Regions from separate parts of the Cyanobium sp. Lug-B genome, predicted to be linked through region 1. Evidence: predicted binding sites of a transcription regulator. Region 1 holds the regulator's gene; the other holds the start of a gene.
What was found. Region 1 encodes NtcA, which controls nitrogen genes in cyanobacteria. Its sites were predicted from a motif close to GTANCNNNNGNTAC; they were not measured.

Region 1 (3,438 bases):
TCGCGGCTCACCTCCCACACCTCCGCCACCGCTTCGAGCGCCTCCTCGGCCGTGGCCCCCTCCTCCCCTTGGGACCCCGGCGGCCCATCCAGGCAGTGGGGGGTGCCCGGCCGCAGCCACTCCAGCCGGCCGCACAGCGTCAGGCTGCCCGCCGGCCCCTGCTCCACGCCCCCCTTGAGGAACTGGCTCACCAGCACCCGGCTGCCCAGCCCGGCGCTGCGCAGGGCCTGGCTGAACACCGCCGCGAAGCTGCCCCGGAACGGCGCCGTGTGGATCTGCAGCAACCCCTCCGGCTGGCTCACCAACCGCAGCGGCGGCACCAGGGCCAGGGGCTCGGTGCGCGCCGGGGCGGCCGTGCGCCGGGGGTGGCCGGGGTCGATGAGGCTGGCGGTCATGGACACCCCACGGAAGCGTTGGTGTGAAAGGTCCGGACGGATCGCCCCGGCCGCTCACCTCCCGAATGTAGCGGCCCTCGCCAGCCCGGCACACCATCGGTAGTGGCTGGGAACAGACGTACCACCGGCGCCACCTACGCTGGCCCGGCTCCGCCAAAGGCCGCGTGACCACTCCCGCCGACGCCCCCCGCAACGACGGCCGCACCGCCGATGCCCTGCGCCCGGTGGCCGTCGACTGGGACCCGATGGGCTTCGCCCTCAGCTCGGTGCTCTTCGCCGCCGGCCGCACCCGCGTGCTCTGCAGCGTCTGCCTCGATCCCGAGGTGCCCCGCTGGCGCAAGGGCTCCGGCAGCGGCTGGCTCAGCGCCGAATACCGCCTGCTGCCGGCCTCCACCCCCAGCCGCCAGGGCCGCGAGCTGATGAAGCTCTCCGGCCGCACCCAGGAGATCCAGCGCCTCATCGGCCGCAGCCTGCGGGCCGCCCTGGATCTGGAGGCCCTCGGCGAGCGCACCCTGCTGGTCGACTGCGACGTGCTCCAGGCCGACGCCGGCACCCGCACCGCCTCGATCACCGGCGCCTGGATCGCCCTGGCCGCCGCCCTGGGGCGCCTCCAGCAGCAGGGGGTGCTGGCCGCCTCGCCCCTGCGCCAGCAGGTGTCGGCCGTGTCGGTGGGCCTGGTGGACGGTGTGGCCCTGCTGGATCTGGACTACTCCGAGGATTCCCGCGCCGAGGTCGACCTCAACGTGGTGATGGACGAGCAGGGCCGGCTGCTGGAGATCCAGGGCACCGCCGAGGGCGCCCCCTTCTCCCGCTCCCGCCTCGACGCCCTGCTGGATCTGGCCGAACCGGGCCTGCGCGCCCTGCAGGAGGTCCAGCACCGGGCCCTGGCTGGGGCGCCGGCCGGGCCCAGCGTGGTTGCAGCCGCACGGACGACCGGCTAAAGAGTGTCATTGGCTACATGGATCGGCCAGACCGATCCATAGGTTCATCACCAATCGCCACGCCTTGATGGTCGGCGCTACGCGTGGCTTCAGCCGCTACCCCAGCAGCCCATCCAGCGGATCCCCCGGCTCCGTGACCCCCATGGGCGCCCCCGGCACCATGGCCACCACCCTGCTGGATGTGATCCGCGGCCTGGCCGGCAGCAGCGTCGAGACCATCGAGCGCGGCAAGACGATCTTCTTCCCCGGCGACCCCGCCGAGCGTGTCTACCTGCTGCGGCGCGGTGCCGTGCGTCTCTCGCGCGTCTACGAGTCGGGCGAGGAGATCACCGTGGCCCTGCTGCGCGAGAACAGCCTCTTCGGGGTGCTCTCCCTGCTCACCGGCCAGCGCTCCGACCGCTTCTATCACGCCATCGCCTTCACCCGGGTCGAGATGGTCACGGCCCCGGCCACCTCGGTGCGGCGGGCCATCGAGCAGGACGCCAGCGTCGGCCTGCTGCTGCTCCAGGGCCTCTCCTCCCGCATCCTCCAGACCGAGACCATGATCGAGACCCTCACCCACCGGGACATGTCCTCCCGGCTGGTGAGCTTCCTGCTCGTGCTCTGCCGCGACTTCGGCGTCCCCGGCACCGAGGGCATCACCATCGACCTGCGCCTCTCCCACCAGGCCATCGCCGAGGCGATCGGCTCCACCCGCGTCACCATCACCCGCCTGCTGGGCGACCTGCGCAACGACGGCCTGGTCCAGATCGACCGCAAGAAGATCACCGTCTTCGATCCCATCGCCCTGGCCAAGCGGTTCAGCTGATCGGGCGGTCGCCGCCGGGTGCCGCGAGTCCACCGGCAGGGATACTTGGTGGATCGCGGAACCGGGGCTCGGAAGGTGTCGGGTTGGCTGCTGATCCTCGCGCTCCTGGTGCTCGGCGGAGTTCTCTCCACCCTGGGCGACCGGCTCGGCAGCCGTGTGGGCAAGGCGCGCCTCAGCCTGTTCAACCTGCGGCCCCGCAAGACCGCCGTGGTGATCACGGTGCTCACCGGCAGCCTGATCAGTGCCGTGTCGCTGGGGCTGATGCTGCTGGTGAGCGAGCGCCTGCGGGTGGGGCTCTTCGAGCTCGACCAGATCCAGGACCGCCTGCGGGACAGCCGCGCCGCCCTCAAGCGCAACGAGGGGGAACTGACCCGCACCCGGGGCGAACTGGAGCGCAGCCGCCTCGATCTGATCACCGCCGAACGCCGCCGTGACCAGGCCCTGGCCAGCCAGCGCCGCGCCCGCGACCAGCTGCTGGCCGCCGAGCGCCGCGTCGACACCCTGCGCCGCGAGCTGCAGCCCCTGCAGGCGGAGCGCGCCCGGTTGGAGGCCGAGCGGTTCCGGCTCAGCCGGGAGGTGCAGGGCCGGGACGCCGAGATCCGCCGCACCGAGGCCGAACTGGCCAGCGTCCGCCGCCGCATCGCCGCCGGCGCCAAGGAACTCAAGGACCTGGAGACCAACGTCATCGCCCTGCGCCGCGGCGACGTGGTGATCGCCAGCGGCCAGCCCCTGGCCACCGCCAAGGTGCAGCTGCAGCGCCCCGACCAGGCCAAGCAGGTGATCGATGCCCTGCTGCAGGAGTCGAACCGGGCCGCCTTCCAGCTGCTGCTGCCCGGCCAGCCCCCCAACCGCCAGATCCTGCTGGTGCCCCGCAGCGACATCACCCGGCTGGAATCGCTGCTCGCCACCCCCGGCACCTGGGTGGTCAGCATCCGCTCGGCCGCCAACGTGCTGCGGGGCGAGGCCCAGGTGCTCGCCTTCCCCGACCTGCGCCCCAACCGTCAGGTGGTGGAGCAGGGGGAGGTGCTCTCCCGCACCTCCCTGGAGCCCGACGTGCGCGATCCCGAAGCCGTCCGCAGCCGCCTCAACCTGCTGCTGGCCGCCGCCTTCGCCAAGGTCCAGCGCCAGGGCACCCTGGCCAACGGCCTCCAGTTCGATGCCGCCAGCATCAACGCCCTGGCCCGGGAACTCAGCGAACGCCCCGCCGGCGTGACCGCCAATCTTGAGGCGGTGGCCCTCCAGAACGCCGACACCCCCGACCCGATCACCGTGGAGCTGCGCTGGCTCCGGCCGG
Region 2 (3,438 bases), on a different contig from region 1:
GTGCGCGGCGGCGGCGAGGTGCTCGACAAGCCCGGCACCGAGGTGGCCGAGACCCTGCCCCTGGAGGTGGAGCAGCCCCCCCGGTTCGTCTCCCGGGGGGGCGAGAAGCTGGAAGGGGCCCTGGCGGCCCTGCCGATCCAGGTGCGGGGCCGGGTGTGCCTCGACGGCGGCATCTCCACCGGCGGCTTCACCGACTGCCTGCTGCAGCACGGGGCCGTGCGTGTGTACGGCATCGATGTGGGCTACGGCCAGACCGCCTGGAGCCTGCGCACCGATGAACGGGTGGTGCTGCGGGAGCGCACCAACCTGCGCCACCTCACCCCGGAGCTGCTCTACGGCGACGGCGATGCCTGGCCCGATCTGGCCGTGGCCGATGTGTCGTTCATTTCCCTCGCCCGGGTGCTGCCGGCCCTGCGGGCCCTCCTGGTGGGATCGGGTGAGGCACTGCTGCTGGTCAAGCCCCAGTTCGAGGTGGGGCGCCAGCGGGTGGGCAAGGGGGGCGTGGTGCGGGATCCGGCGGCCCACGCCGATGCCATCGCCGGCGTGATCGCCGCCGCGAAGGAGCTGGACTGGCACCCCGCGGGACTGGTGGCCTCGCCCCTCACCGGGCCCGCCGGCAACCACGAATACCTGCTCTGGCTGGTGCCGGGCGGGGCCAGCGCCGAACCTCCCTCCGAGGGCACGGACTGGTCCGGCAGGATCGCGGAGCTGGTGAAGGAGACCCTGGCCGGGGCCTGAGGGGCCCACGGCCAGGGTCAGGGCGGCAGGAACCGGGTGCTCAGATGGCGCCGCTGTCGAGGTCGCCGGTGCGGATCCGGATCACCGAGTCCACGGTGCTGATGAAGATCTTGCCGTCACCGATCTCGCCGGTGCGGGCGGCATCCTGCACCGCCTGGACCACGGTGGCCACCCGGTCGTCGTCGACGACGATCTCGAGCTTGAGTTTCTGCAGGAATTCGACCGTGAATTCGGAACCGCGATAGCGCTCCACCTGCCCCTTCTGCCGGCCGAATCCGCGCACCTCGCTCACGGTCATGCCGACGATGCCCGCATTGACAAGGGCGATCTTCACGTCCTCGAGCTTGAAGGGGCGGATGATGGCCTCGATTTTCTTCATGGCTGTGCTGCGGTCAGGAAGGCGACGGTTGGAGTCTCTCAGAGTCCCCGCCTGAAGGGAGGGACGGCTCCATTACCGCCGAGCCTTGCCGGGGTCGTCGTAACGGTTGCTACGCCCGCTCCGGGCCGCTGACGGGCGGCCGCGGCTCCTGGCCTGGCCTCCGCGCCATGGGTCAGCTCCTGTACGGTCAAAATCCGTCTCCCTGTCCTGCTGACCATGGCTTCCGGTGTCGCCGACCAGCCCCAGACCGTGACCCCCCTGTACGGGGAGCGGGCCATCGCCGAGGCCCAGCTGGTCTGCTTCACCAACCCCCGCGAGGGTCGCGCCTACGAGGTGTCCATCGAACTGCCGGAGTTCACCTGCACCTGCCCCTTCTCCGGCTACCCCGATTTCGCCGTCCTGCGGCTGCTGTACCAGCCCGGCCCCCGGGTGCTGGAGCTCAAGGCCCTCAAGCTCTACGTCAACGGCTACCGCCACCGCTCCATCTCCCACGAGGAGGCGGCCAACCGGATCCTTGACGACCTGGTGGCCGCCTGCGATCCCCTCTGGATGCAGCTGGAGGCCGATTTCAATCCCCGCGGCAACGTGCACACCGTGGTGCGCGTCAGCCACGGCGAGCGCCGGCCCTGCTGAGTCAGGGCTGGGGTTCCAGCCGCTGCAGCAGCGCCGGCAGCTCGGCGGCGAAGGCGGTGAGGTTGCGGTTGCAGAGGCCCGCCACGTGCAGCCGGCCGCCGGGCCCATCGGCGATGGCCCAGAGCTGGCGGGTGGCCACCAGGCTCAGGGCACCGCCCGCCAGGGCGATGGCGAAGCCGGTGTATACGAGCGGCACACCGGGGTCCCGTTTGAACAGGATGCCGCTGGCGGGCAGCACGCTCGCCACCCGGATCGGCAGCCCCTTCACCTCCTGGGCCTCGCCGCCCGGCACCAGCTGGGCCAGGGCCACGCCATCGGGGCCGAACACCTGCACCGGCCCCTGTTCGCTGGTGAGGCTCAGCAGCACCGGCTCGGTGCCATCGGGGCGGGTGGGCAGCACCAGCCCCCAGAGCTGGTCGCCCAGCTGGGGGAAGGTCTGCAGGGGCAGCTCCAGCACCGGGCTGCGGCCCAGCTGCAGGCTGATCGTCGCCAGGGACCAGTCGGCCTGATACAGCGTCATGCCCCGGTAGCGCAGGGGGTGGTTGACGCTGATGGCGGCTTCGGTGGTGGTGGCCGCATCGCCGGGGGTGATCAGCCGCAGGCTGGAGGAGAACTGCTCCGGGCGGCCGGCGGGATCCCGCTGGATGCGGAAGTCGTCGAGGGCCAGGGTCACCTGGGTGCTGCCGCGGCTGTCAAGCAGTTCCAGCTCCCGGCCCGGGGCCAGGAAGCGCTCCAGCCGCTGGCCCCCCAGGGCGCCCCAGGCGGCCCCCACCATCAGCACCACCATGCCGGCATGGACCAGCAGGGGACCCACCCGGCCGAGCACCCCCCGGCGGGCCGCCAGGCGGTCGTCCTGGCGATGGATCTGCCAGCCCGCGCCGCGCAGATCGGCCTCCAGCCGCTCCAGGCCGGCGACGGGATGGTCGGTGACGAGGGTTTCGGCCACGCTCAGCTTGCTGAGCTGGCGGGGGCTGCGGTAGTCGATCCAGCGCAGCGAGGCCTGCAGGGCGGGCCACTGGCGGCGCCAGCTGCACAGGATCAGCGACAGGCCCAGCCAGGCCAGCAGGGCCAGGAACCAGCCACTGGAATACACATGATCCAGCTGCAGGCGCAGCACCCCGTCGCCGTCCAGCACCCCCAGCCAGGGGGTGGGGTCGTAGAGCTGGTGGTAGAAGCCGGCCTCCTCCTTCTGGGGAACGGCTGTGCCGATGCCGCTGGCGATGGCGATGACCAACAGCAGGCCGATCGCCAGGCGCAGGTCGGAGATCCAGGCGGCCAGGCGCTGCAGGGGGCGCCAGGGGGAGGCTGCCGTGCCGCTCATGGCAGCACCGACAGCAGGGTGAGGCCGCCGCTGGCCAGCAGCACCACACCGCTGATCGGTGGTACCCACTGGCCCAGGCGGCGCAGCTGCAGCAATCCGGGCAGGGAGGCGGCCACGGTGCCGGCCAGCAGCAGGGGCATCACCTGGCCGGCACCGAAGCAGGCGAGCAGCACCAGGCCCACCAGGGGCTGGCCGGTCTGGGCCATCCAGGCCAGCAGCACGGCCAGCACCGGGGTGGTGCAGGGGGTGGCGGCCAGGCCGAAGGCCAGGCCGGCCGCCAAAGGGGCCAGCGGCGCCGGCACCCGCCGCCGCCAGCGTTCGGGGTCGGGGCCGGCCGGCAACGGCAGCCGCAGCACACCCAGCAGGT

Region 2: queF (preQ(1) synthase) is a predicted target of NtcA. The motif match lies at 1,217-1,230, and genes of this name have one in related genera.

Annotation. Positions count from the first base shown of each region.
Region 1 is NZ_JAGQBM010000049.1:19,204-22,641, forward strand. Features, by position in the region: gene KBY81_RS12010 (ATP--corrinoid adenosyltransferase) at 1-395, opposite strand, end outside; gene rph (ribonuclease PH) at 560-1,336, shown strand; gene ntcA (global nitrogen regulator NtcA) at 1,479-2,144, shown strand; gene KBY81_RS12025 (DUF3084 domain-containing protein) at 2,220-3,438, shown strand, end outside.
Region 2 is NZ_JAGQBM010000015.1:40,255-43,692, reverse strand. Features, by position in the region: gene KBY81_RS05785 (TlyA family RNA methyltransferase) at 1-738, shown strand, start outside; gene KBY81_RS05780 (P-II family nitrogen regulator) at 779-1,117, opposite strand; gene queF (preQ(1) synthase) at 1,334-1,750, shown strand; gene KBY81_RS05770 (cytochrome c biogenesis protein ResB) at 1,752-3,071, opposite strand; gene KBY81_RS05765 (cytochrome c biogenesis CcdA family protein) at 3,068-3,438, opposite strand, start outside.